2 linked regions of the Sporomusa termitida genome follow. The protein of the gene in region 2 interacts with the protein of the main gene of each other region in a pairwise test. Links are inferred from orthologs where the notes say so. Each region holds a gene or a part of one and is shown on either strand. Other genes may lie near its edges.

Region 1 (17,589 bases), 3.4 Mb from region 2 along the record:
GGATGCCGTGTTCGGGTGAAAAAAGCGCGACAAGCCGGGTCTTAGCGTTAAGCACATCAATGGTGCTTTGAAAATCACTGGTCATCCCGGTTTGATTGGTAATAAGCCCGACCCTTTTTCCCTGGAACACAGTCAGATACCGGTCAAGGTTATCAATGCCCAGCCGGACTTTGGCAGGCTCAGGCAGCACCTCATCAGCCTGTTGGCCGGTAAGCGGTGCCGCACTGCCAGCAGTGGCGGCCGTCAGGACCAGGGTAAAACTAAGAGCAAGAATACTGAGTAATTGTTTAAAATACATAGCGAGCCTCCACCTAATAATAATATCGCCGTCAGCGCAGCATCAGCTGCCGGTTTTGCTCATTGCCTGTCATCTCAAATTCATATACCACCGGGCCGGGAAACAAACTGCTGGTAAGCTCAAGTGTAAAGGTACCGGTCAGCGGCTGGCCGGGGTTATAGCGCAGGTAACGCCCGTCCTGATAGGTCTGCCAGATCTGGCCGCCTTGTTTAACTGTATAGGCTAAATCGGCAAGCTCGCCATTTTTCAGCTTGACACTGACAAAATCCGCCCCATTGCTCATTTGCCCGAGACTGGCTGACGCGGCTTCCAGGTTAGGCAGCGTGGCGAAGGTCCATTCCCTCGCCAGGGTGGCGGTACTGCCGTCAGCCATTAGGCGTAAGGACTCAATCCGCGCTGTATAGGCCATACCCGGAACCAACACTGTCCGGGGAATAAGAAACACATGCTGTTTCCAGGCACTCTCCTTGCTGGCATCAACCAGAAAAAAAGGGACTGGCTGACCGCCGGCGGTTGCCAGGCTGGCTGATAAAACCTGCAGTTCCCGGGTGGCACTGTCATGCACACTTAAACTAATCGGATAACCGACATAGGTCTCCTCCTGGCCATAGGCGGCCAGGGGGTTAGGGGTTTCGACGGCTTTCCAGCCAATCTTGGCATCGGTCTGGCCCGGATAGGGATATACCACGATTCTGCCATCTGTCAGCCCCTGGGGCGCACCATAGTTAATCACAGTGCAATCCGGCCGCAGGGTAAAGCCCATACCAACCTCCGTGAAATTGGGGTTTATATGCGCCAGTCGGTGATAAGGGGCATCCATCAAACTATCAACCCCCCCGCCGCCATCGACAGCTGCGGTAGACAAGCCCTCCCCCACCGGCTGATAATACCCGGCCAATTCGGCCCGCTCTTTTACGGTTGCCCCGGTAAAACCGGGCTGAGACTTATCCTCATAATGGCCAAGCAGCCTGTTGCGGGCCAGATAATCGGCATGGGCCTGAGCACTGCGGGTAAGCAGGGACTGTTCTGTTACCGGCGGCAAAGCCAGGGCGGTGCGGTATTGATTGAGGACGTTAAGACCCGCCGCCAGTAACGAGGACTGTTCAGTCCCGGCGCCTGGCGACTGATATTCGGACCGTTTATCCTCAATTGTAAAGCTGCTGCTAATTTCAACCGGCTGGTAGCCGGTAAGTACGAAGGTCAGGCTCAGGTTATGCCGGCCGGGTTGAAGTTCCTGGGGAGGACGGCCGGTAATCAAACCCAGTTCGGGCTGATAAGCCGCCGCTATAGCCTGGCCGTCAAGATACAGCTGATAAGACGCCAGCGTTTCTCCCGGCAAAGTAAGCTGCACCTGCAGCTCCGGCTGCTTACTCTGGATAACCCCCCCGTCTGCCGGCACCATCCGGTAGGTAAATGTAGCGGCATTGGCGGTACCGGTATAATTCCTGATAAATAAACCTGCGCCGATTGCAATACTTACCAGTAAAACCAAACAAAGAATAAGTAACCGCCCGGTCTTAAGCGTCATTATTATGCCTCCTCGACCCATACGCGGCTGCCCCGCCCGGCCGGTTCGGCCGGTTCCACAACCAACCGTCGCGGCAGGCGCTGTTTTAACTCAGACACATGACTGATAATCCCGATGGTCAGCCGCTCGATATGGAGCTTCTCTAAGGTGGTCATCGCCACATCCAGGGCCTGCTGGTCAAGGGAACCAAAACCTTCATCCAGAAAAAAGAATTCGAGCGGATACTTGCCTTTAAGCTGAATTTGCGCCGATAACGCCAGGGATAACGCCAATGCGGCCTGGAAGGTTTCTCCTCCTGACAAAGTACTGACCGGCCGCCTGACACCGCCATTGGCATCATCACGAATCAGAAACCCGCCGTCAGAATTAAGCTCCAGGGCATAGCGGTGCCGGGTTATCTGCTTTAAGCGCTCCGAGGCCTGCCGGGCCACTAATTCCATCTGTTCCTGGGCCAGAAATTCGACAAAGATATTGCCGCGTAACAATGTTCGCAGCGCCATTAGGCATTCCCGCTGTTCTTTAAGCGTCAGCCGCACCGCCTCCAGCTCCGACCAGCGGTGGTGCTTAACCGACAGATCCCGGTATTCTTTATCAGCCTCTACCCGTTCCCGGGTAGCCGTATTCTTTTCCAGTTCCGCCTGGGCCAGGCATTGTTGAATTTGTTCCCAGTCGGCACCGGTTACCATCCGGCCTTGCAGAGCCTCCAACAGCTGGTCACACTGAGCGTTCAGCCGCTGCTCTGCGTCCGCATAAACCCTGAGCCGGCGGCGCCCTTCTTCCCGCCGGGCCGCCGGCAGGTGCACGTCAGTCATAGCGTTAACGTCGGCAAACCCTTCTTCCCGCAGTCTAGCCTCAAGTTTTACCTGGCTGAGTTCCCGGCGTCTCACCGCCTCCAGCCAGCTGGTTTCCACCCGGGCCTGCTCCTGTTCTGCGGCTATTAAGGCCTCTGCCGCCTGTTCAGCACGGTTTTTCGCCAGTTCTTCCTCCCGGCGCACAGTCTCAAGGGCCTGGGCAGTGCGGGCCAGGAGTTGGCTCGCAGGTAGCCCCCGAGTAATGGCCATAAGCTCCTGTTGTTTGGCTGTTACCTGTTCCTGCGCGGCGCTAACCCTGGCAGTAATTGCTGCCAAACCGGCCGCCGCCGCCTGGACGCGCTGGTGCAGTATAGAAATTTCACGCTGGCAGCCCTCATATTCCTGCCGGTGGTTAGCCAACTGTTTTACCAGGGTTTCCGCCAGCATATCCTGATTACTAATATATGCGGCAAGTTCCTCCACATGCCTAAGGAGGCCATCAACCGTCAGCTGGCCGGCAAGATTGGGGTCTGCGGCCTGTAAAGCCGTCTGTAACTGCCTGTGCCCAGCATTGACCTCAGCCCGGGCTTCGCCATATTCAGTCCGGATCTTGTCAAGTTCGGCGCTTGCCGACGCTGCCTGCTGACTAAGTGCGGCCGCAGCCGCACTGGCATCGGCCAGGCTTTGGCGCTCGGCTGCTACCATTTTACCAGTTTCGGCCAGGGTTTGGGTCAATAGGGCCATACGCTGTTTGGCGGCGGCAATCTCCTGCTCAAAATGCTTATAACCATCAATATCACCATGATTTGATTGCTGCACTGCCGGACAGGGATGCTTGTCCGAGCCGCAGACCGGACAAGGCTGGCCAACCGTCAGTTCACCGGCCAGCCGAATGGCGGCGGCGTGCTTTTCACCTGACAGCAGCTGGTCAAGCTGATCAGCTGCGGCCTGGAGCTGGGACTCCACCGTTTTCGCCTCAGCTGCCGTCAGGGTATTTAACCGTAGTTCAATCTGCCGCCGTAACCCTTCCGCCTGTCTGGCGGCAGTTGCCGTCTGTTCACACTGCTGTTTGCGCAAAACCTCGGCCTGCTTGATTTTCTCAGCGGCGGTAAGATTTTGCCTGAGAAGCTGCGCACCGGTAACGCATTCCTGCACTTTAGCCCGCTGAACCGCACTAATACCGGCGGCCGTTAGCTGCTGCTCAAGCTTTTTTAACCTTTCCTCCAACTGTTGGCTGCGGCTTGTCTGCTGGGCTAATGACTCGCCTGCCCCTGCAGCCACAAGCTGCTGTTGCTGTTGCTGTGCTGCCAATCCGGCCGCCGCTGCCTGCAGCCGGATTACCTGTTCTTCAAGCTGCCGGGCTGCCGCTAACTTTGTCCGTTGTTCAATGAGTTCAGGCTCGCGTCTGCTCCGGACCTCGCTGGCGCTGTTATAGGCAATATTTAGCTCTTTGCTTACTGCAGCCAGCCGGGCTGCCTGCTCAACTGTCTGCCGCTTAAGCGCAGCCGCTGCCTGCTCGTTGGTCTGGCTTGTTAAAAACTCTGCCAAAACACCGGCCGCCCGTTCCGCTTTTTCTGCCTGTTCAAGGGCCGCCGCCAGGTGCTGCATTGCCGGTTCCTGTTGACGATGGGCAGTAAGCTCCGCCTGCTTCCGGGTTATTTCTTCCTGCAGGTTATGTACCGTCTTGGCTTCAGTATACCTTGCTTCCGCCAGACGGTATGCCTGCAGGGCCTGTTCTTCCGTCCGGGCGGCAATCAGCAGCCCGGCCTGGGCCTTGGCAATCGCCGCCGGGGAAGCATCGCCCAACCCTTTTTGCTCGCTTTCTACCTCAATATAGCCTGTTTCTGCAGTTCGTACCCTGTCATTTACTTTATTAATCAGAACATTGCCGTACTGCTCCAGCGAAAACAAGCGCTGCAGCATCTCCCGCCGCTCTTTGCCGCCCAGATTTAAAAACTCGGCAAACTTCCCCTGCGGCAGCACAACCGCCCTGGTGAAGTCTTCTTCCTTCAGCCCCAACAGTCCGGTTATCTGCTCGGTAACCTCGCGGTCTTTATCGGCCAGCAGCTCTTCCTGACTGTCATTTATCAGAATCAGCCGGCTGTGGGTATTAGTTACAGCCAGTTGGTCTTTGCGGGCATAACGGCGCTCCACCCGGTACAGACGGCGCGCGTTGCCCTGACCCAGCGAAAACGAAAATATAACCGTCACATGCTTCTCAGCATGATTTAAGATGCCCTGGGTACGGCGGCCGGCTCTGACTACCGTCCCGTACAGGGCCAGGGTCATCGCATCTAAGATAGAAGATTTACCGCTGCCGGTCGGCCCGAAAATACCAAAAACCCCAAGCTCGGACAGCCGTTCAAAAGGAATCTCCTGCTCTTCCCGGAAACTGTGCAACCCGGCTATCTTCAGCATAACAGGCTTCATAACACCGCCTCCCCCCCGCAGTCGCTCTGTTCTTCCTCCGCCAGGATACTCTGACTTAATTCAAGAAACAGTTCGACAAGCCGGGCCTCAGGCTTAAGGCCGCCGTTTTGCTGTTCATAAAACCGGATAAACAGTTCGTTGAGCGGCATACTGTTCAGGCGGGCCGGAACCTTGGACTGATTGTCTTCTACTGCCTGAAACACCGGTCTGATGGTAACAAAACCCTGATGCATGGCCCGTAATTGTTGGATTTCATCCAGAGCCAGCGCCTGCGTAATCTCCAGTTCGACCTCAATCCAGGCCTCCTTATCGCGCCCGGCGTCAACCCAGGCCCGCACCTGGGCCAAGCCACCGGTCGCCCGCCATCTCACCAGCGGCCGGCCGGCACTTAACGGCAGCTCCCGTATCTGGGCAGCCAGACCGGGCCGGACATCAACGATGGTTACCGACTTGGCGTAGCCGGTCTCGGAAAAGCTGTAGGCCAGCGGCGAGCCGGCATAGCGGCAGGGGGCCGGCGTCCCGCCCACATACTGCGGCCGATGCAAATGCCCCAGGGCAATATATTGGGCAGCCGCCGGAAACACCAGCGGATCTACCGCATAGGCCCCGCCCACCTGAATCTGATGCTCAGATTCTGATTCAATGCCGCCGCGAACATACAGATGGCTTATGGCCAGATTAACAGAAGCAGGCCGGTACCTGGCATTAATTGCACTAAACAGCCCGGCGAGCCTGTTGTTATAGCCCTGACGCAAATCACTCTCTTCCAGGGAAGCGGCCAGCAGCTCTTTAAGCCGTCCTTCTGAGGGATAAGGCAGAGCCGCAATGACTGCGGTATGGTCAATTCCCGGCACAGCCAATTCCAGCCAGGCCTGACCGCCATTGACCCGGTACACCTTCCCCGGCCCCGGACTGGTTGGGCCAAGCTCTTCTTTAGGTAAGCCGGCCAGAGTAATGCCTAAACGGCCGGCCAGGGGTGAGGCAGCACACAGCCTGTCCGGATTATCATGGTTGCCGGCCACAATGACCACACCCCGCCGGCCATGGTCAGCCAGCTTGTCAACCGCATAATAAAACAATTCCTCGGCTGCCGCACTGGGGTTAGGGCTTTGAAAGACATCTCCGGCCACCAGTACCAGGTCAATGCGTTCATCTGCGCAAATGCCCGCTAATTCCTCCACAAACGCCACCTGCTCCCGGTGTCTGTCCCGGCCTTCAATCGTTTTGCCAAAATGCCAGTCGGCTGTATGTAAGATGCGCATAGTCGCTCCTTATCTTCTCAATACTTTTCTTGTTGAAAGGGTTTTCGCTTTACTCAGGACAAACTCCTGCACAAAACACGGCTTGCGCCGAGCCTTTGGCGAAAGCGTAAGCCGATGTTGCCCTTATCCAGAGAAAGTTATCCTTTCTATCAGGATAAAAAACCTGCGGCTGCAGGCCGAGTAAGAAAAAAGCCACGGCCGCTAGACCGTGGTTTTTCTCATTCAGCACGATATTACAATTACCAGACAGCAATTACGGAGCCTTTGAAATGCTCATTAACAAACTTTTTTACCTCTTCGGAGTGATAGGCCTTGATCAGTTTAGTAATCGCCGGGTTATCCTTGTCTTTTGCATTTACAGCAATAATATTCGCATACGGAGAATTGCCGTCCTCAATCGCCAGCGCATCTTTGTTGGGAACAAGCCCGGCGGTCATGGCATAGTTGGTGTTAACGGCCGCCAGATCAACATCTTCCAGCGAACGCGGTACCTGAGCAGCGTCAAGTTCTTTGACTTTAAAGCCCTTGGGGTTTTCGGCAATATCAGCGGCGGCCGCTTTCAGGCCGACTCCCGGTTTAAGCTTAATTAATCCCTGTTTTTCCAGCAGTAATAAGGCCCGGCCCCCATTGGTCGGGTCGTTGGGAATGGCAATCGTGGCGCCTGGCTTAAGCTCATTAAGCGCGATAATCTTCTTCGAATATATGCCCATAGGATAAATAACAGTTTTAGCAACTGACACTATATCATATTTGCGGTCTTGGACCATATTGTCCAGATACGGCTGATGCTGAAAACTATTGACGTCAATATCCCCCTGGCTTAAGGCCACATTAGGCTGAACATAATCATTGAATTCAACAACTTCAATCTTCAGACCGTCTTTATCAGCGACTTGTTTAACAACATCCATAATTTCGGCATGCGGGCCGGCCGTTACCCCGACCTTGAGTATTTTATCTGCTGCCGGCGTTGCTGCCGGCTTACTGCAGCCGGTAAGTCCGGCAACTGCAGCCACAAGGACCGTGGCCAAGGCTACTGCTTTTATGTACTTATTCATTCTCATGTCCCCCTTTTATAACTCCTATTATTTAACTGTCAGCTTGGTCAAGCGGTCGGCTGCTGCCTGCAGGGTTTCAAACTTTTTGCAAAAACAAAACCTGACCAAGGTTTTACCGGCATTGCTTTCAGGCCGGAAAAAGCTTGAGCCGGGCACAACCGCCACCCCAATCTCGCTGGCCAGGTATTTAGCAAAGGCAACATCGTCGTCCCAGCCAAACGGTGTAATGTCGGTCATAATATAATAGGCTCCCTGTGGACGCACACAGCTAAAGCCAACCTTCTCCAGGGCATTAAGCAAATAATCCCGCCGTTCGCTATAAAAACCAGCCAATTCCGCATAGTATTCCAGGCCAGAAGTAAAAGCCTCGGCCGCGGCTACCTGCAGGGGGGCCGCCGCGCCTACGGTAAGAAAATCATGTACCTTACGCACCGAAGCCGTGATCGCCGGTGAGGCCTGAACATAACCAATACGCCAGCCGGTTACGCTGAAGGTTTTAGATACACTATTTACCGCAATCGTCCTGTCGGTCATGCCCGGCAAGGTCCACAGCGGGATATGCTCAGTATTGTCATACAGGATATGTTCATAGATTTCATCATTGATTGCCAGCACATCATGCTTCCTGCACAACTGGGCAATGAGCTCCAGTTCTTCGCGATTAAAGACTTTGCCGGTTGGGTTATTGGGGGTATTAATGATGATGGCCCTGGTTTTATCGGAAAAAGCGGCAATAAGCTCCTCCCGGTTAAAGTTAAATGCCGGCGGGGTTAAGCTGACATACCGGGGTACCGCCCCGCACAGGATGACATCGGCGCCATAATTTTCATAAAACGGTTCAAAAATAATGACTTCATCGCCCGGGTTAACAGTGGCCAAGAGGGTGGCAATCATGCCCTCTGTGGCCCCGCAGCACACGGTAAGCTGACTTTCAGGGTCGATAACAACACCATAGTCCCGTTCCACCTTGGCGGCAATGGCATCACGCAGGCCTTTGGTCCCCCAGGTTATAGCATATTGATTATAATCCTCATTAACAGCCCTGACAGCAGCCTGTTTAATCGCTGCCGGGGCCGGGAAATCCGGGAAACCCTGGGCGAGGTTAATCGCATTATGCGCAGCCGCAATCCGGCTCATCTCTCTGATGACCGATTCGGTAAATTGCCGGGCCTTGGCTGACGCGTAACCGCCTTCACGAATATTACGGATATTATCTTCCATGCTTACGTATTCCCCCTATAGTTCTGTTTCCATATTCTAGCGTTTGTTAAGTCTCTGGGCAAAATAGTCACCACTGGACTGGACGATCTGTACCAGCGCAATCAGAATAACGACCGTTGCCAGCATGACATCTGCTCTAAAGCGTTGATAACCATAGCGGATCGCCAGGTCTCCCAGGCCACCGCCGCCAATGGCACCAGCCATGGCCGAGTAACCAATTAAACTGATCACCATTAATGTCAGTCCCAATAGTATAGACGGCAGGGCTTCCGGAATAAGTACCTTCAGGATAATCTGCCGGGGCGATGCCCCCATTGACTGTGCGGCTTCGACCAGCCCGGCATCCACTTCCTTGAGGGCCGACTCGACAACGCGGCCGACAAAGGGAATTGCTGCAATTGTGAGGGGTACAATCGCCGCATTGGTGCCGATTGAAGTACCAACAATAATCCTGGTAAAAGGTATAATAGCGACCATTAAAATAATAAACGGCGTTGACCTGGCAGCATTAACGATTGCTCCTAAGGTCTGATTAAATACCAGGTTCTCTTTTATGTGGCCCTTGCCGGTGATAACCAGGATTACGCCAAGCGGGATTCCCAGCAAGGCGGAGACCAGGGCTGAAACAGCTACCATATAGACGGTTTCCCCGCAAGCCTCAACCAGCAGCATAAGCATGTCTTGTGACATAGCCAATCACCTCTGTTCCCAAATCTCTGGCCTGCAGATAACGCAACGCACTTTGAATATCCTCCTGTTGGCCGGACAACTCTATAACCAGCGTGCCATACGGTGTGGCCTGCAAATGGTCAATATTACCGGAGATAATGTTGACATCAACGGCAAAACGCCTGATCAGGCCGGCAATAACCGGTTCATTAGTGGCCGCCCCGAAGAAAGATAAGCGCACAACCAGGTTGCTGCCGGCAACCGGCTTGTCTGATACAATCTCCGCCAGGGCTTCCGGCAATTTATTATTTACTACGGCTTTAATAAACTCGCGGGCGGTGTCTGACTGGGGCCTGGTAAATACATCAAGCACCCTCCCGGTTTCTACAAGCCGGCCGGCTTCAATTACAGCCACTTGATCGCAGATTGCTTTAATTACATGCATCTCATGGGTAATCAGGACAATCGTTAAGCCCAATTTTCTATTAATATCTTTCAATAAAGCCAGAATTGACTCTGTCGTCTGCGGGTCAAGGGCTGAAGTTGCTTCATCGCATAACAGCACTTTGGGCTGACTTGCCAAAGCCCGGGCGATGCCGACCCGCTGTTTTTGCCCGCCGCTGAGCTGGGCCGGATAGACATCTTTTTTGTCAGATAAGCCAACAAGCTCTAACAGCGGCAGTACTTTTTTTACCCGTTCAGTTCTACCGACACCGGCAATCTCCAAGGGAAAAGCCACATTGTCGAGCACTGTGCGCGAAGACAACAGATTAAAATGCTGAAAAATCATGCCGATACTTTTACGGGCATCGCGTAATTGCACTTCTGACAACGCTGTCATTTCCTGGCCAGCAATAAATACCTGGCCGGCGGTAGGACGTTCCAACAGGTTTATGCAGCGGATAAGAGTGCTTTTCCCAGCGCCACTTTTACCAATAATGCCATAGATCTCTCCCTGCTTTATATTCAAAGATACATGATCAAGGGCGATTACCGTACCAGACTCGCCGTTATATATCTTTTGTAAGCCTGTTAATGAAATCATAGTTATCTGCCTCCTGTTGTGATATACAATAAGAAAAAACTTGGCTTGTGCCAAGTCCTTCATGGACGCCGGCAGAAGCCGCCGGGGCCCTTTAGGGTATTGGCGTTCTTACTTATGATCATAAACCGATATACTTGCTAATCATGTAAAAAACCTCTCCGCAGTCGAAGAGGCATAATTCAAGACTATGCTATTCTTCATCTGCCAAACCCTTACAGGCTGCAGGAATTGGCACCGTTCGCCTTTGCGATGGTTGCCGCAGCTTCATAGGGCCAGTCCCTCAGCCAACTCTTGATGAAAAATACTGTATCTTTTTTTATTCTTGAGTAATATTACCACAGGTATATGTAACTGTCAAGAATTTTATCGGGCGGCTAAGGTTGGTTTCCTCACCCGTCTTTGTAATGTGATATGTTATACCTTATGCTTTTTTGCCAACAGTAGCTACATAGACCGCAAACTGATTATCACCATCGATAGCCAGGGCCGCATTAAGTTTATCATCATCAAAAGCTGCAATTGCACAAACACCACAGTCCACTGCCGCTGCCGCCAGGTAGAGGTTCTGACAGACATGACCGGCATCCAGGTGTAAATACCGATAGCCGCGCTGCCCATAGCGATAGGTCATGCGATAGGCAGCTGCCGTCCAAATAAATGTAACCGCACTTGCCTTAACAAATTTTTGCCGCAAACAGGCCTCAGTAATTATATCAGCAGCACTGCCTGTGACCTCTACCTTGGCCAATTGATGATCGACGGCTAAAAACCTATATAGGCCCGGCTCCAGACCGTCAACCTGATTCACTAACAAATATGTCTCAAAAGCATGCCTTGCCCCGGCTGAAGGTACGGTTCTGAACGTGACCAAATGCGGTTCAATCGACTTAACCCCTTGTGTACACCACAGCAAATAGGAAAGCTCAGTTAATGACAATGCCTTTGCGGCATAAGTACGGACACTGGTCCTTTGCAGAATTGCCTGGGTTAGAGAAATATCAGCCTGCCATGCCCCATGGTCTGGCAAATCGATCACCAGGCCGGGGTTACCGATATCCATTTCCACCGGTGGCTGTGGCAAACCCCGGGCCTGATCGGAAGGTGTAGCAAACTTGTACTTGGTTTGCTCCATAAACTCTTTGCCTATTTGCCTTGCCATTTGATTAAACCTCCTTCGCGTATTGCCGTTTGTCTTACTGATATTAAATCTACTGGTAAATTCTCCAATATCAATAGTAATTATAATATATTATTGCAAATAAAAAAAGCATCTGCATAAAGCAGACACTTGCTACCGGCAACTTCCTACTCTCCCGGGCCCATCCAGCCAAGTACCTTCGGCTGCTACGACCGTCCATAGCACCCCAGCTGCTTCGTTGGCACTGCGGGCGCCCCCTCCGACGTACTTCCAGTACGACTACGGCGGCGTCCTCGCTCCGCCTCGCAGCTGGGGCACTCTGAACGGTCTAAGCCTGTTCGCTTTCCATAATAAAAAGCACTCACTGCAACAGTGAGTGCTTTTCTTGCTAACCAGCAACTTCCTACTCTCCCGGGCCGTTTCCAGCCAAGTACCTTCGGCGTTTGTGGGCTTAACTGCTGTGTTCGGTATGGGAACAGGTGGAGCCCCACAGCTATCGTCACTGGATAAGCAGAGAACCATAAGCAGAGAACCAGGTTTTTAGGAGCGATAGCGACGCGGAAACCTGCGTGAATCGCTTAGTTCCAAGCGGAGCGCGGAACCTCCTAATTATCTCTTTGTTCCCTGAAAACTTCACAGAAGAAAGATTTGCGCAATAGTAATTTACTGGTTGCCAGCTCGGAGTTACAACATACATTATGGATGTTATCGCTCCGCTCTAACTAAGCGACTCACGCAACTTCCCGGTTCGCCTTTCGGCTCGCGGCAAGCTGGTTCGCTGCTTATGTTTGCACGTCGTGCAAACGAGGTGTAAGTCAAGTCCTCGGCCTATTAGTACCAGTCCGCTCCATGAATTGCTCCACTTCCACTCCTGGCCTATCTACCTTGTCTTCTTCAAGGGGCCTTACTTCTTGCGAATGACAGACCTCATCTTAAGGCTGGTTTCACGCTTAGATGCTTTCAGCGTTTATCCTTTCCGGACGTAGCTACCCAGCTCTACCCCTGGCGGGATAACTGGTACACCAGCGGTCCGTCCACTCCGGTCCTCTCGTACTAGGAGCAGTTCCCTTCAAGTCTCTTACGCCCGCGATGGATAGGGACCGAACTGTCTCACGACGTTCTGAACCCAGCTCACGTACCACTTTAATGGGCGAACAGCCCAACCCTTGGGACCTACTTCAGCCCCAGGATGTGATGAGCCGACATCGAGGTGCCAAACCTCCCCGTCGATATGGACTCTTGGGAGAGATTAGCCTGTTATCCCCAGGGTAGCTTTTATCCGTTGAGCGATGGCCCTTCCACTCGGTACCACCGGATCACTAAGCCCGACTTTCGTCCCTGCTCGACTTGTCTGTCTTGCAGTCAAGCTCCCTTCTGCCTTTACACTCTTCGCGCGATTTCCAGCCGCGCTGAGGGAACCTTTGGGCGCCTCCGTTACTCTTTCGGAGGCGACCGCCCCAGTCAAACTGCCCGCCTGACACTGTCCTCAGTTTCGTTACTCCTTGAGTTAGAACTCCAGTAAATAAAGGGTGGTATCCCAACATCGACTCCATACAGACTTGCGTCCGCACTTCCCTGTCTCCCACCTATCCTGTACATCATTTACCAAAACTCAATGTCAGGTTGCAGTAAAGCTCCATGGGGTCTTTCTGTCCAGTCGCGGGTAACCTGCATCTTCACAGGTATTTCAATTTCACCGGGTCCCTCGTTGAGACAGTGCCCAAGTCGTTACACCTTTCGTGCGGGTCGGAACTTACCCGACAAGGAATTTCGCTACCTTAGGACCGTTATAGTTACGGCCGCCGTTTACCGGGGCTTCAATTCAAACCTTCGATTGCTCTAAGCTCTCCTCTTAACCTTCCGGCACCGGGCAGGTGTCAGCACCTATACGTCAGCTTTCGCTTTAGCAGGCACCTGTGTTTGTGGTAAACAGTCGCTTGGGCCTCTTTTTTGCAACTCATTCCCGCTTCGTTCGCTTCTGATCTACACGGTTTACAAGCTCCCCTTTTCCCGAAGTTACGGGGACATTTTGCCGAGTTCCTTAACGAGGGTTCTCCCGCGCACCTTAGGATTCTCTCCCCGCCTACCTGTGTCGGTTTACGGTACGGGCACCTGGTCTCTCACTAGAAGCTTTTCTTGACAGTCTGGGATCAGCAATTTCGCCATTATCTCTAACAGCTGCCCATCACTCCTCAGGTTTTAGCATCACGGATTTGCCTGTGATGCACCCTACAAGCTTAGACGCGAATTTCCATCCTCGCGCTTGCCTACCCTCCTGTGTCACTCCCTCGCTCAATCGATTCCAGGTGGTACTGGACTTTTTACCAGTTGTCCATCGCCTACGCTTTTCGCCTCGGCTTAGGGCCCGACTAACTCTGAGCGGACGATCCTTCCTCAGAAATCCTTAGGCTTTCGGTGGACAAGATTCTCACTTGTCTTTTCGCTACTCATACCGGCATTCTCACTTCTATACTCTCCAGCACTCCTTACGGTATACCTTCTCCGGGTATAGAACGCTCCCCTACCCATTCCGTTAGGAATGCCATAGCTTCGGTTCCGTACTTTAGCCCCGGACATCTTCGGCGCAGCGACACTCGACCAGTGAGCTATTACGCACTCTTTCAATGGTGGCTGCTTCTAAGCCAACATCCTGGTTGTTTTTGTATCTCCACATCCTTTGCCACTTAGTACGGCATTCGGGACCTTAGCTGATGGTCTGGGCTGTTTCCCTCTTGACCACGGGTCTTATCACTCGTAGTCTGACTCCCAGGGTTCGAGTACATCCATTCGTAGTTTGACAAGGTTCAGTAACCCATTAGGCCCCTAGCCCTATCAGTGCTCTACCGTCTGTACTTAATTTCCTGAGGCTAGCCCTAAAGCTATTTCGGGGAGAACCAGCTATCTCCGCGTTCGATTGGCATTTCACCCCTATCCACAACTCATCCCAAAGCTTTTCAACGCTCACGGGTTCGGTCCTCCACGCATTTTTACCTGCGCTTCAACCTGGCCATGGATAGATCACTGCGGTTTCGGGTCTACAATATCCAACTCTCGCCCTCTTTAGACTCGCTTTCGCTTCGGCTCCGTGTCTGCCACTTAACCTTGCTGGATACTGTAACTCGCCGGTTCATTCTTCAATAGGCACGCCGTCAGCCTCATACGGGCCTTCGACTGCTTGTAGGCATACGGTTTCAGGTTCTCTTTCACTCCCCTCCCGGGGTGCTTTTCACCTTTCCCTCACGGTACTATGCGCTATCGGTCGCCACGAGTATTTTGCCTTGGAGGGTGGTCCCCCCTGCTTCCCACAGGGTTCCTCGTGTCCCGTGGTACTCTGGATTCTGACCCTCAAACTCTGCTTTTCGCCTACAGGGTTGTTACCTTCTGCGACTCATCTTTCCAGATGATTCGGCTAAGCCTGATTTGATTGTTGTCAGTCCTCAACCCCTGTTTGGATGTTGGATGTTAGATTTTAGATGTTGGAAGTCTAAGAATATTTTACGTTCCTTTTATCCAATGTCCTATGTCTAATCTCCAACATCCAAACAGGTTTGGGCTCTTCCCCGTTCGCTCGCCGCTACTTAGGGAATCTCGTTTGATTACTTTTCCTCCGGGTACTTAGATGTTTCAGTTCCCCGGGTGCCCCCCTAACCTAAGTTAGGTAATGGTGCATGACCACCATTGGGTTCCCCCATTCGGAGACTCATGGATCAGGGCCTGCTTGCGGCTCCCCATGACTTTTCGCAGCTTACCGCGTCCTTCTTCGGCTCTTGGCGCCTAGGCATCCACCATATGCCCTTACTAACTTGACTTTGCTCCGACTGTCTATAAACGGCCATCTGCGTTGTTGTCAGTCCGGGCGCTCTCTTCGACGTACTTCCAGTACGACTCCGTTCGCGTCCTCCCTCCGCCTAGCATCTGTCCATTTCTAGCCAGTCTCCGCCTCAACTTAAACTTAGCTTGTGACTAAGATTAAGTCATTTACATAAATCCTAATTGCGCTTCGTTAAGTTACTTCTACATATTTGCATATGAGAGGTAATTTTACTTTTGCTTTCTTCTGTGCAGTTTTCAAGGAACAGCAGAACATCTATGTTATCACAGCCACTTGTTGAGTTCAACAAGTAGGTTGTGGTAATTTCAGTTCCGGAACCAGCAACTTCCTACTCTCCCGGGCCGTTTCCAGCCAAGTACCTTCGGCGTTTGTGGGCTTAACTACTGTGTTCGGTATGGGAACAGGTGGAGCCCCACAGCTATCGTCACTGGATTTAAGCAAACGTTCGGAACTTTAGTTCCTTACGGTCGCTAGTTAGAAATGTTAATTTCTAACCTCATTTATTTCAGGAATATCTATGTTAGCATCGTTGCTTGTATATTTCAACAAGTAATTTCTGCTAACAGCAGCATTCCCTCAAAACCAAACAATGTAAATGTTGTGCATCTGCCAAGATGTACCGACCTTGGAAGTAGTTTGGGGGTTACCCCAAACGGTTCTCCCTAGAAAGGAGGTGATCCAGCCGCACCTTCCGATACGGCTACCTTGTTACGACTTCACCCCAATCATCGGCCCCACCTTAGACGGCTAGTTCCTTGCGGTTACCCCACCGGCTTCGGGTGTGACTGACTTTCGTGGTGTGACGGGCGGTGTGTACAAGGCCCGGGAACGTATTCACCGCAGTATGCTGACCTGCGATTACTAGCGATTCCGACTTCACGGAGGCGAGTTGCAGCCTCCGATCCGAACTGAGAGCTTATTTCTGCGTTTTGCTTACCTTCGCAGGCTTGCTTCGCTTTGTTTAAGCCCATTGTAGTACGTGTGTAGCCCAGGACATTAGGGGCATGATGACTTGACGTCATCCCCGCCTTCCTCCGCATTCTCTGCGGCAGTCTCCCTTGAGTTCCCGCCTTTACGCGCTGGCAACAAAGGATAAGGGTTGCGCTCGTTGCGGGACTTAACCCAACATCTCACGACACGAGCTGACGACAGCCATGCACCACCTGTTTTCGCGTATCCGAAGATAGGGATTCATCTCTGAATCTTTCGCTCAATGTCAAGCCCTGGTAAGGTTCTTCGCGTTGCGTCGAATTAAACCACATACTCCACCGCTTGTGCGGGCCCCCGTCAATTCCTTTGAGTTTCAACCTTGCGGCCGTACTCCCCAGGCGGGGTACTTATTGCGTTAACTCCGGCACAGAAGGGGTCGATACCCTCTACACCTAGTACCCATCGTTTACGGCCAGGACTACCGGGGTATCTAATCCCGTTCGCTCCCCTGGCTTTCGCGCCTCAGTGTCAGACACAGTCCAGAAAGTCGCCTTCGCCACTGGTGTTCCTCCCAATATCTACGCATTTCACCGCTACACTGGGAATTCCACTTTCCTCTCCTGCACTCAAGCCTGACAGTTTCCTGCGCCCATACGAAGTTGAGCTTCGCACTTAGACACACGACTTACCAGGCCACCTACACGCCCTTTACGCCCAATAATTCCGGACAACGCTTGCCACCTACGTATTACCGCGGCTGCTGGCACGTAGTTAGCCGTGGCTTCCTCCTTTGGTACCGTCATTAGTCTACATTATTCACATAGACCACGTTCGTCCCAAACGACAGAGCTTTACGACCCGAAGGCCTTCTTCACTCACGCGGCGTTGCTCCGTCAGACTTTCGTCCATTGCGGAAGATTCCCCACTGCTGCCTCCCGTAGGAGTCTGGGCCGTGTCTCAGTCCCAGTGTGGCCGTTCATCCTCTCAGACCGGCTACTGATCGTCGCCTTGGTGAGCCGTTACCTCACCAACCAGCTAATCAGACGCAGACCCATCTCTTAGCGATAGCTTCTTTAGAGTGGCCATCTTTCTTAACTCCGTTATGCAACCGAGTTACCACATTCGGTATTAGCACCACTTTCGCGGTGTTGTCCCCAGCTAAGAGGCAGGTTGTCTACGCGTTACTCACCCGTTCGCCACTAAGTAGTTATTGCTAACTACTCCGTTCGACTTGCATGTGTTAGGCACGCCGCCAGCGTTCGTCCTGAGCCAGGATCAAACTCTCCAATAAAGTGTATAGTCGGTTACGACTATATATATTGAAGCCGTTTTATCGGCTCAATTAAATCAAATTTGTGTTGCTTGTGCTGCAAGCAGCACACCGCAC
Region 2 (11,548 bases):
CATTTCAGTACTGGCGGCACCAGGGGAAGCCGGACAAGCAAAAGTTTATTTCGCTGGAACAGGCTTATCATGGCGACACTGTGGGTACAGTCAGCGTTGGCGGCATTGATTTGTTTCACCGGGTATTCAAGCCGCTATTGTTTACGCCGGTCCATATACCGGCTCCGTCCTGTTATCACTGCCGGCTGGCTGCCGACCCGGCTGAGTGCGGGCTAAAGTGCGCAGCCGTATTAGAGCAGGTCCTGGCAGAACAGCATGAGGAGGTGGCCGGCCTGATTATTGAACCCCTGGTCCAGGCGGCCGCCGGCATGCTGATGTCGCCGCCGGGCTATCTGGCTAAAGTGCGTGAAATTACCCGGAAATATGATGTTTTGCTTATTGCTGATGAAGTGGCGACAGGCTTTGGCCGCACAGGCACAATGTTTGCCTGTGAGCAGGAAGCCGTAGCGCCGGACCTGATGGCATTGTCCAAAGGCATCACCGGTGGCTATATGCCCCTGGCAGCAACGCTGACTACCGACGAAGTCTATAATGCTTTTTTAGGTGATTATGCTGCTAAGAAGACCTTTTATCATGGCCACTCCTATACCGGCAATCCTCTGGCCTGTGCCGCGGCGCTGGCTAATCTGAGGATATTCCGGGAAGAAAAGGTGATTGAAGGGCTTGGTCCTAAGATCGCTGCTATTGCAGACCGGCTGGCCGAAATGGCAGTCCTGGCCCATGTGGGACAAGTACGCCAGTGCGGCCTGATCGTCGGCATTGAGCTCATGCTGGATAAAAGCAAAAAGGTTCCTTACTCCTGGGAACAGGCCGCAGGCGCCAGTGTGTGCCGGCAGGCGCGCAAGTATGGGCTCATCATCCGGCCAATCGGCGATGTTGTTGTTTTTATGCCACCGCTGGCGAGCACGGTGGCTGAGATTAATACGATGCTGGCTATTATCAAACGCTCTGTCACTGAGGTTACTGCCGCCGACTGGGCTGATGATGGCCTTCAGCCAACTGATTTATAGGGAACCGGCTAAGCAGGGAATTTTGGATAAACAATTGACAAAGTTGGCAGCGTTTACTATACTGGAATAAATGAACCTTTAAGACGGTCCAGAGAGGCCGGCAAGGTACGCAATGACAGTCTCTTTATGCGGACTTTACAGCCTCTCGCCTATGCGAGAGGCTTTTGTATTGTGTACCGGGGTATAAAAAGGAGGAATTTCAATGTCCAGACGCATTATTCAGGTTGAAGACAAGCTTCCCCTGCTCCAGTCTATTCCCCTGAGCTTACAGCACTTATTTGCCATGTTTGGCGCCACTGTCCTGGTTCCGTTTTTATTCAAGGTTAACCCTGCTACCTCGCTGCTTATGAATGGTATCGGCACCCTGATTTATCTGTTTGTGTGCAAGGGGCGGATTCCTGCTTATCTTGGTTCCAGCTTTGCTTTCATTTCACCGGTGTTTCTGATTATGTCCCAGTATAGCTATGCGGCGGCCCAAAGCGGCTTTATTATGTTTGGTATCTTTTTTATGCTGATGGCTTTGCTTGTGAAAAAAGTAGGCGTCAAATGGATAGACGTCGTCTTCCCGCCTGCCGCCATGGGGGCCATTGTGGCCACGATTGGTCTGGAACTGGCGCCAACTGCGGCCGGGATGGCCGGGCTGACCGGCGATTTAATGCAGCAATTGAATATCCCTGCCGATAAGGCTGTTATTGTCTCCGTCTTCACTCTAGCCGTTACGATTCTGGGGTCGGTGCTGTTTCGCGGCTTTTTTGCGGTAATCCCGGTGTTGATCGGGGTACTGGCAGGCTATGGTTTGTCACTTATTCTGGGTATTGTTGACCTTAACAGCATTGTGAACGCGCCCTGGTTTGAGGTTCCCACCCTCTACACGCCTGAATTCAATCTCCAGGCGATCATTATTATCCTGCCGGCGATGCTGGTGGTACTGGCCGAACATATCAGCCACCTTGTTGTTACCGGGAATATTGTTGAGCGGGATCTGATCAAACAGCCCGGTCTTCACCGGTCCTTGTTTGCCGACGGGGTGTCCAATGTTCTGTCAGGGTTTGTCGGGGCGACACCCAATACTACCTATGGTGAAAACATTGGGGTCATGGCAATTACGCGAGTCTATAGTGTGTGGGTTATCGGCGGCGCTGCTGTCTTTGCGATTGGCCTGTCTTTTGTCGGCAAGCTGGCTGCCCTGATTCGCAGCATCCCGGTGCCGGTTATGGGAGGGGTATGCCTGTTGTTGTTCGGTGTAATCGCGGCGGCCGGTATCCGGATGCTGGTTGAGAAAAAAGTTGATTATACCCAGGCGAAAAACCTGATTCTGACCTCGGTAGTGCTTGTTCTGGGGCTAAGCGGCGCCGCCGTTACGCTGGGCGCTGTTGAACTGAAAGGTATGGCGCTGGGGACCGTGGTTGCAGTGCTGGTTAGCCTGGCCTTTGAACTGTTTGACAAGCTGGGGCTCCTGAACGACAAAAATGAGGCTGTTGCTGAGACCGCGGCGCAGAAAGCCAAACCCTGATAAAAGATATAATTTTATAAATTAAAACAGTGCCGCTGGGCAAGCGGCACTGTTTGCATTAGCAGAATATGTATCTACAGACACCTCTGCGCGGTTTTTTAGACTTAGTTGCTGTTGGCAAAAGCTTGAAGGGCGTGGGTAAAATCGGCAGGCAGCGGGGCATTAACGGTAATTTGCTGATTATCTCCCAGCCGCTCGAAGGTGACCGAAGCGGCATGCAGGGCTTGCCTGGGCATAACCGGCGAGCGGGCCCCGTACATGCGGTCGCCAATAACGGGGTGCCCGAGGTGGGCCATATGGACCCGGATTTGATGGGTTCGTCCGGTATCCAGCATTAATGCCAGTAAAGCGGTGCCGGTAAAACAACGGATTGTCCGGTAATGAGTCACGGCCGGTTCCCCGGTTTGGCTGACGGCCCGGCGATTGGCTAAACTTGGGTGGGGGCCGAGAGGCGCGTTGATTATGCCGGCCGGAGGCTCAACGCGGCCTGTAATTAAGGCCCAATAGCTGCGTTTTAATACCCGGGCCTGTAGCTGTTGTTCAAGCAGGAACTGGCTGCGGGCGTCCTTGGCGCAGATGACGCAGCCTGATGTGTCCCGGTCCAGGCGGTGGACAGGGCGAATTGTGCTGACTATGCCGCGGCCGGCTAGATGATACGCTAAATAGTTGGCCAAGGTACCGCTGGTCGTCCGGCCGGCCGGATGTACAAGCTGATGAGGGGGTTTGTTCAAGACCAGCATGTAGTCGTCCTCATACAGGATTTCAATATTTCCCGGTTCAGGCTGAACGCCATAAGCTAAGTCTTCGATAACCAGAACCCGCAAGGTGTCCTGCGGTTTCAGCGGCTTTTGCAGGAAAGCCGCTTTGCCGTTTAGGTAAATGCCTTTTTGCCGGGTTAATTTTTGAAGCTTTCGCCCCGAATAATGCAAGACTTGTTTCAGGTAGTTTTCGATAGTGATGCCGTTATGGTCTGGCGTGATTTTATGGGTCTGAAATGATTTCATGGAGCTGCCTTCTTTCCTGATGTGAGTGTAAACTGAAGTCTTGAACGGCGTGGCTGAATTGCCTGCTATAGCAGCTAAATTCCGGGGAGTGCTTTCAAAAGGTGGATTTTCTTGCTAAACTTAATATAAAGGAAAAAAGTAAAATTGGCAAATTCATTTGTTATATAGTCTGTACAAGTTAATTTAAAGTTAAATTTTGAAAAGATCAGTAATTTGACGATGCTGATTATTGACTTTTAAAAATTTAAATGGTAAAATTTTCACAAATGCATAGTGCGCTTCTGGGCTGCTGATCAGGAGCAAAGGCCAACTCAATCAAATATATATTCAGAGCTTGCCTGCATAAGGCTTTTTTTAGTCTGCAGAATTTATAAATGGATTCAGTGGACATAAGAACGACTATACCCTAAAGGGCTTTGGCACAAGCCAGGTCTTTTCTTATTTTGACAGGGTTAGCAGGGAAACGGAGGGATTTTTATGTCATGTAAGACACTGTTTAACAGTTTGCAGAGTAAGATGACGGCGGTATGCGTGCTGATGGCCCTGGTGCCGGCGATCATTATCGGGCTTGTTGCCAGTCAGAAGGCTAATGCGTTATTGGATACTTCCGGCAGAATGACCCAGGCGAGTAAGGCAACACGGGTTGCAGACCGCTTAGATCAGTATTTGCTGGATGGCCAGGCTAATATCAGTGCCCTGGCTAAAACCCCGTTTATAGCGGCCATGGGTTCGCGGGAACAAGCACAGACATTGCGGGCTTTTTACGAGGGAAACGGCATGTTTGAACTGCTTTTCTGTGTAAATCCCCAGGGTATTATCCAGGGTACCTGGCCGCACTCCGATTTTGGCGGCAAGAGGGATTTTACTGACAGGCAATGGTTTAAGGATGTTATCAATGCTAAGAAAACTGTCATTTCGGACACCTACGTGTCGGCTTTTACCCAGCAGGCAACGGCGCCGATTGTCGCCCCGATTTTTGATGAACAGGGACAGCTGCTTGGTTATGTTGGCGGCAATATCAAGCTGGACAATGTAACAACACTAGCCAAAGAGTTAAACGAGGGCGCTACCGGCAAAGCCATTATTCTCGATAAAAAGTTCTTTTATCTTACTGACAGCCGCGATGAGGGCAAAGCGAAAGCCCACGAATTATATAAAGATGAGCAGATTTTACCGATCCTGTCGAGTGGTACCGGCCAGGTCACTGTTATCGGGTCTGATCTGGTCAGTTATGCCCCGATCGGGCAGACCGGCTGGTCGGTGTTAAAACTGCAAAGCACGGACGAGGCAATGGCCAGTGCCGGCGATTTGCAAAAGTTTATTATGGTGATACTGCTGATTTCCGGCTTAGGTATTGGTGTGGCCGGTTTTTACCTGGTAAAACGAATTAGTAAGCCGATCACTGCGATTGCGGCCGCTGCCGAACAGATTGCCGCCGGCCAGATTGTTAAGGCCGATATTGACTATCAGGGCGAGGATGAGTTAAAGCGCCTGATCAATTCTTTTGGGACTATGACGGAAAACCTCCAATCCTTATTACAGCAAACAAGCCGTTCGACCGTACTGGTGGCTAATGCTACCGGGTTTTTGGCAGCCAATGCCGAGCAGTCGGCCCAGGCCTCGAATCAGATTGCGATAGCCATTGGTGAAGTGGCCGCCGGTTCGGAAAAACAGATTTATGCCGTGCAGAGCACGGTGGCTGTTGTGGATGAAATGGCTAAGGGCCTGAACGGGGTTGTTGCCAGCATGAATGAAGTGGCGTCAGCTTCGCAGCAAACGGCACTGGCGGCTAATGCCGGCAATAAAGAAATTGTTTCGGCAGTTACCCAGATGAATCATATTGAAACTACGGTAACCAATCTCGCCCAGGTTATTACCAAACTTGGCGAGCAGTCCCAGAAAATCGGCCAGATCATCAACACAATTTCCGGTATTGCCAGCCAGACTAATCTGCTGGCCCTTAACGCCGCCATTGAGGCCGCCCGGGCCGGGGAGCAGGGACGAGGTTTTGCTGTTGTTGCCGAGGAGGTGCGCAAACTGGCTGAACAATCGGAAGACGCTGCCAAACAGATTGCCACTCTGATCAGGGAGGTTCAGCTTGATACGGCAAGCGCCGTTGCGGCCATGAGCGACGGCAGTAAACAGGTGCAGGTTGGCTCAGCGGTGGTTAACTCGGCCGGGAAAGTCTTTAGTGAGATTGAGACGCTAATTGCAGCTGCAACCGATAAGATTCATACTGTTTCTGACGATGCGCGGCAAATGGCCGCACGGGGCGGCCAGATTGTGGCGTCGGTAAGGGAGATTGAGGAGATAAGCAAGGAGAATGCCATGCATACCCAGTCTGTTTCGGCTGCCACTGAAGAACAAACGGCTGCTATGCAGGAAGTTGCCTCATCAAGCCAGGGGTTGGAAAACATGGTGCAGGAACTTAATGCAGTAGTAAAGCGATTTAAAATTTAGGCGTCCGGCTATAGGGGGGCGGCTAGAAACCTCAAGGGTACTGCCAAAAACAAGTATAGCCCGGTTAGCGGGTTATACTTGTTTTTTGTACAGCAGCACTTTTTAGGCGGCTGTAGTTATGGTATGATACATAAAAATAGACTTTGATTGTAATAGATAATTGTTTTCTAAAACATGGAAGGACCGAAGAAAATGACATTGGCGACCCAATTGTTGGCCTGGTATTATAAAAATGGCCGCGACCTGCCCTGGCGCCGGGATAAGGATGCCTATAAGATCTGGGTTTCCGAGATTATGCTGCAGCAAACGCGGGTAGAGGCTGTAAGAGACTATTATACACGGTGGCTGGACAGGTTTCCGACACCGGCGGCGCTGGCGCAGGCCTCTGAGCAGGAGGTTCTTACCTATTGGCAGGGGTTGGGTTACTACAGCCGGGCCCGGCATTTACTGGCCGGAGTCAGGGAGGTCTGCGCGGAATACGGCGGCAGGGTACCTGATAATCCTGCTCTGATTCAACGGTTGCCAGGGGTTGGTGAGTATACTGCCGGGGCTATTGCCAGCATTGCCTATAATCAGGTGGCACCGGCCGTTGACGGTAATGTGCTGCGGATCTTTAGCCGGCTGTTTTGCCTGGAGGAGGATATTGCGAAGACGGCCACTAAGCGGGCGGTTGAGCGCCTGGTTATGCAGCATATCTCCCGGCAATGCCCGGGTGATTTTAATCAGGCCCTGATGGATTTAGGCGCTATGATCTGCATTCCCCGGCGGCCACGCTGCCCTTTATGTCCGTTAGCTGATCTATGTGAGGCTTACCGGCGGGAGGTTCAGGATATGCTGCCGGTACGGGCGCCGAAGAAGGCGCCCCAACTGGTTACCCTGGCGGCCGGGGTTGTGCAGCGGGCTGGGAAATTCCTGGTGCAGCAGCGGCCGGCAACCGGTTTGTTAGCCGGGATGTGGGAGTTTCCGGCGACCGAAATGGGGGCAGGGGACGTGGCGGCTGCGCAGTTAAGAGAAAAATTCCGCTGTGAACTGCAGCAGACTGTGGAAATCGAAGAAAAAATATTGCAGTGCCGGCATACGTTCAGCCATCGCCAATGGGATATTGCTTTTTACCGGTGTCAATGGCTGGCCGGTGATAAACTCCGGGAGCAAGCCTGCTGGCTGGGCAAGACCGAATTGGGGACAGTACCCTGGGCCGGTCCTCATCATAAAATGGCGTTGGCGTTAGCTGAAAGACTGCCCAATAAATAAACAAACATCAAGCGACTCCCCGGTCAGTGATCAGGGAGTCGCTTGTAATCTGGAGGCGTTTAATCTCCGGGGGAACCGCAGGCCCAGGGCGGTGAAGCTGCCGGCTATGGAAAAAAGATGCGGCCGCTTGCAAAAATCATAGCTGGTGTGTAACCGATAAAGCAACCCGGTCATAGCATATAGCAGATGGCCTGATTGTTAGCTGCGGCTAAAAGATATAGATACCTGTTAGCTGGAGCTAACTTATATTTTTGGGCAATCTGTTAGCTAAGGTTAAGTTAGGGAGGGTTGTATATGGATACGTATCCTATGTCACCGATGTCAACAATTGCGCTTTCGGAATTAGCGGTAGGGGCATCCTGTTATGTGGCCAGCGTGGAACTGGAAGGGTTATTGCGACGGCGGATACTGGATTTAGGCATGGTGCCGGGGACATCTGTCCGCTGCGTGCGGAAAAGCCCGGCCGGTGATCCGATTGCGTATGCGGTCCGGGGCAGCACAATTGCCCTGCGGAATGACGATGCCCGTCTTATCCGGGCGTATGTAACCGATAACACCGACCTGGACGGGAGGCGGTAGGCTGTGGCCCAGGCAGTAGATTCACCTAAACGGGTATTGCGAGAACAGTTCGGGGTTTATTCCAACCCTGGTCAATTCGTTATCGCCCTGGCCGGGAACCCCAATGTTGGTAAAAGTACTGTTTTTAATGCCCTTACCGGCCTGCGCCAGCATACCGGCAACTGGCCGGGAAAAACGGTCGACAATGCGCAGGGAACCTTTACGTATCATAATAAATCCTTTTTGCTGGTTGATTTACCAGGTACTTATTCGATTTTAGCTCATACTGTGGAAGAGCAAATCGCCCGGGATTTTATTTGCTTTGGCTGTCCTGATGTAGCCCTGGTGGTAGTAGATGCAACCTCGCTGGAACGAAACCTGAATCTTGCGCTGCAGGTAATGGAAATGACGCCGCAGGTTGTTGTGTGTGTCAATCTGATTGATGAGGCCCGCAAGAAAGGCATTGAAGTCGATATCGACGCTTTGGAAAAAGAACTTGGCGTGCCGGTGGTAGCAACAGCAGCACGCCAAAATGAAGGCCTTGATCACCTTTTATACACGTTGCATCGTGTAGCCACAGGTGAATGCAAGACAAAACCAAACCAATTAATATATTCACCGGCAGTGGAGCAGGCCGTGCAATTGCTGCTGCCAGGGGTGGAGCGTCTGATTGGTGCCAGGCTTAATTCCCGGTGGGTGGCACTCCGGCTGCTGGATGGCGACAGGGCGTTTATCGAACGCATCGGCATGCACCTCAATCTTACTGAGGTAAGCATTGTCAAGGAGGCCGCCAACCGGTGAAAGACAATGTAAAACCGATGAGCACGCTGGCCCAGTTATGTGCGGAGGCTGATTCCATCCGTCTCCGCCACGATAACACATTAGGCGATAAAATAGTGGAAGATATTTATGCTAATGCCGAAAGAATTGCCCGGAAAACAGTGATAGCACCGGCTGCAGATAAGTCCCAGTGGGATAACAAACTGGACGATATTCTGACATCCCGTATTTTCGGCTATCCGATTATGCTTATGCTGCTGGGGCTGGTTTTCTGGATTACCATTAAAGGGGCCAACGTCCCTTCAGGCCTGCTGGCCGGCATGTTTTTCAGTTTTCAGGAGCAGTTAACTATATGGTTTCAGGCGGCCGGGGCCCCGGACTGGCTGCATGGGGTTCTGGTCCTTGGCCTCTATCGGGCCATGACCTGGGTTATCTCGGTCATGCTGCCGCCAATGGCTATATTCTTTCCTTTATTTACCCTGCTGGAGGATTTGGGGTATTTGCCCCGGGTGGCCTTTAATCTTGATAATATGTTTAAAAAATGCAAGGCTTGCGGCAAACAGATTCTGACGATGTGTATGGGGTTCGGCTGCAATGCGGCCGGGGTAGTGTCCTGCCGGATTATTGATTCACCCCGTGAACGGCTGATTGCGATCTTAACCAATAATTTTGTTCCCTGCAACGGGCGGTTTCCGACCCTGATAGCGATTGCAACCATCTTTGTGGGCGGGGCTTTGGCACCGCAATATGAAACTGCGATTGTCACGGTTTTCATGACCGGCCTGGTGATGCTGGGGGTTGCTTTTACTTTTGCCATGTCCTGGCTGCTGTCACATACTGTCCTGAAAGGCGAGGCCTCTTCCATGGTACTGGAATTGCCTCCCTACCGCAAGCCGCAGATCGGTTCTGTAATTTACCGGTCAATGATTGACCGGACGTTGTTTGTTCTCAAGCGCGCGGTGATCATGGCAGCTCCGGCCGGTGTTATTACCTGGATTTTTGCCAATGTGTACATAGGTGATACCAGTATTCTGCTCCATCTGGTGGGATGGCTTCAGCCGCTTGCTTACGCCATCGGTCTGGACGGATACATCCTGCTGGCCTTTATCTTAGGGCTGCCGGCTAATGAAATTGTTGTGCCGATTCTGCTGATGAGCTATTTGTCTACCGGCTATATGATTGAACTTGATGAGCTGTCACAGCTGCATCAAATATTTATCAGCCATGGCTGGACCTGGTTAACGGCCTTGAATACGATGTTGTTTTGTCTGCTGCATTGGCCGTGCACCACGGCCTTGCTGTCAACCTATAAGGAATCCGGCAGTGCCAAGTGGACGTTGCTGGCTTTCTTACTGCCGACGGCAGCCGGTTTTGCGGTGTGTTTTGTGGTTGCTCAGACGGCCCGCTTTTTCGGATTGGTATAGTAGCTGCCGCCCGGGGGCCGGCAAAAGCCCCCGGCTTTATTTATCTTGCAGAAAGCAGAGCCCCTTGCTGCTAATGTCAAGCACGGCTAGATCCTAAGGGCACAGGCGGCTTTTGCCGGCGTCTGGCCCAAGCCAGGTCTTGTCTTAGGAATCCAGCATCTGACAGCTCTCAAGAAATGCATAGAATTGCTGATAAACATCGGGATTTTTCCGCATAAACACCACCAGGGCCTGAAATGAGCCGATAGTCGATTTTGACAAATAGTGCTCGATTGCTTCGGCTTCGGCGGCAATATTGCAGTTTGCCTGCAGCATTAACAAAAATTCCTGTATGATCTGGTTGCGGCGGACAAGAAATTTACCGGTTTCGTTCCCTGTTGCCGTCAGGGCGATATGGCCATATTTCTGGTAGGTGATGTAGTTGAGGGCTTTGAGTTTGCGCATGGCTTTGGTAACAGACGGCAAAGAAACATTGAGCTTATGGCTGATATCTGTCACCCTGACCACACCGAGGCTGGTGTGGAACCGGTATATTTCCTCAAGATAGTCTTCCAGACTTGGTGAAAGCAGTATCCACACCCCCTCTGCATGATCACTGAAGACCGGATAAGCGTAAGAGACAGTATTCGCAGCAGGACTATTTTGACAACTACTATATACTATGATGGACTGGGCAATTATAAACCGTCTGTTTTATATCATTTTTTTCGTAATACCGCCGTCAATGACCAAGTCCTGACCAATGATAAAGGTTGCTAATGCCAACGGCGATAATCCGTTGGTTGTTCATTATTCATGCCGGTGTACAGGCATTTCGGCTGTAACTGTATTGCACTACCTTTGGGCGTCGGTTAAACTATCGCCGGAAAACCTGGCAAAGCGGCTCAGTGCCGAAAAAAATAAATTTGTAGATTTAATATAATTCGACATAAATCAACTATGTATTCAAAATAATTTATGCATTTATTATAAAAATTTAATATGCAAGCAGGATTAAGGGTGGTCTTACCAGAACATATAAAGCACAAGAAACTTTAACTGTAAAAGCTTCAAAAAACAGGATTCTTGTATTTTTTTTCGTACAGGCGGGAGTTAATTAGCGTTATCAGGACTACCAAGCCTGGCCCAGACGCTGATTCCAATATTATGTAAAAAGGAAGGGATCCCGATGGCAAAAATGAAGACTATGGACGGCAACACAGCAGCGGCTCATGTAGCCTATGCTTTTACAGAAGTTGCAGCAATTTATCCCATCACACCCTCATCCAACATGGCAGAATCTGTTGACAGTTGGGCAGCGGAAGGCCGCAAAAATATTTTTGGGCAAACCGTACGGGTTGTAGAAATGCAATCCGAAGCCGGTGCAGCCGGTGCTGTACACGGTTCACTGCAGGCGGGTGCGCTGACAACTACTTTTACAGCCTCCCAGGGTTTATTGCTGATGATTCCCAATATGTACAAGATTGCAGGGGAACTTCTGCCAGGGGTATTACATGTAAGCGCCCGGGCGGTGGCTGCTTCTGCTCTTAATATTTTTGGCGATCATCA

Evidence for each region.
Region 1: the proteins of SPTER_RS06300 (region 2) and SPTER_RS22520 interact in binary tests that used the Escherichia coli proteins (3 or more experiments, as listed by UniProt). The link is inferred for Sporomusa termitida from one-to-one orthologs.

What each region holds. Positions count from the first base shown.
Region 1 is NZ_CP036259.1:4,864,424-4,882,012, reverse strand. What follows is about bases 8,275-11,241. They hold SPTER_RS22520 (methionine ABC transporter ATP-binding protein), read right to left. Parts: upstream 10,303-11,241; coding sequence 9,247-10,302; downstream 8,275-9,246. Other genes in these bases: SPTER_RS22515 (SagB/ThcOx family dehydrogenase), read right to left, coding at 10,724-11,241; SPTER_RS22525 (methionine ABC transporter permease), read right to left, coding at 8,625-9,278; SPTER_RS22530 (pyridoxal phosphate-dependent aminotransferase), read right to left, coding at 8,275-8,588. In the rest of the region: SPTER_RS22555 (exo-beta-N-acetylmuramidase NamZ family protein), read right to left, coding at 1-298; SPTER_RS22550 (CAP domain-containing protein), read right to left, coding at 330-1,826; SPTER_RS26000 (SbcC/MukB-like Walker B domain-containing protein), read right to left, coding at 1,829-2,266; SPTER_RS22540 (exonuclease SbcCD subunit D), read right to left, coding at 5,044-6,309; SPTER_RS22535 (MetQ/NlpA family ABC transporter substrate-binding protein), read right to left, coding at 6,549-7,367; more of SPTER_RS22530, read right to left, coding at 7,395-8,274; more of SPTER_RS22515, read right to left, coding at 11,242-11,461. UniProt on the Escherichia coli protein: Part of the ABC transporter complex MetNIQ involved in methionine import. Responsible for energy coupling to the transport system. It has also been shown to be involved in formyl-L-methionine transport.
Region 2 is NZ_CP036259.1:1,435,671-1,447,218, forward strand. Bases 8,863-11,548 are described here. They hold SPTER_RS06300 (metal-dependent transcriptional regulator), read right to left. Parts: upstream 10,580-11,548; coding sequence 10,145-10,579; downstream 8,863-10,144. Other genes in these bases: SPTER_RS06295 (nucleoside recognition domain-containing protein), read left to right, coding at 8,863-10,000; SPTER_RS06305 (hypothetical protein), read left to right, coding at 10,743-10,922; nifJ (pyruvate:ferredoxin (flavodoxin) oxidoreductase), read left to right, coding at 11,169-11,548. Outside these bases: bioA (adenosylmethionine--8-amino-7-oxononanoate transaminase), read left to right, coding at 1-1,010; uraA (uracil permease), read left to right, coding at 1,213-2,523; SPTER_RS06270 (RluA family pseudouridine synthase), read right to left, coding at 2,628-3,527; SPTER_RS06275 (methyl-accepting chemotaxis protein), read left to right, coding at 4,005-5,987; mutY (A/G-specific adenine glycosylase), read left to right, coding at 6,162-7,238; SPTER_RS06285 (FeoA family protein), read left to right, coding at 7,533-7,817; SPTER_RS06290 (FeoB small GTPase domain-containing protein), read left to right, coding at 7,821-8,597; more of SPTER_RS06295, read left to right, coding at 8,594-8,862.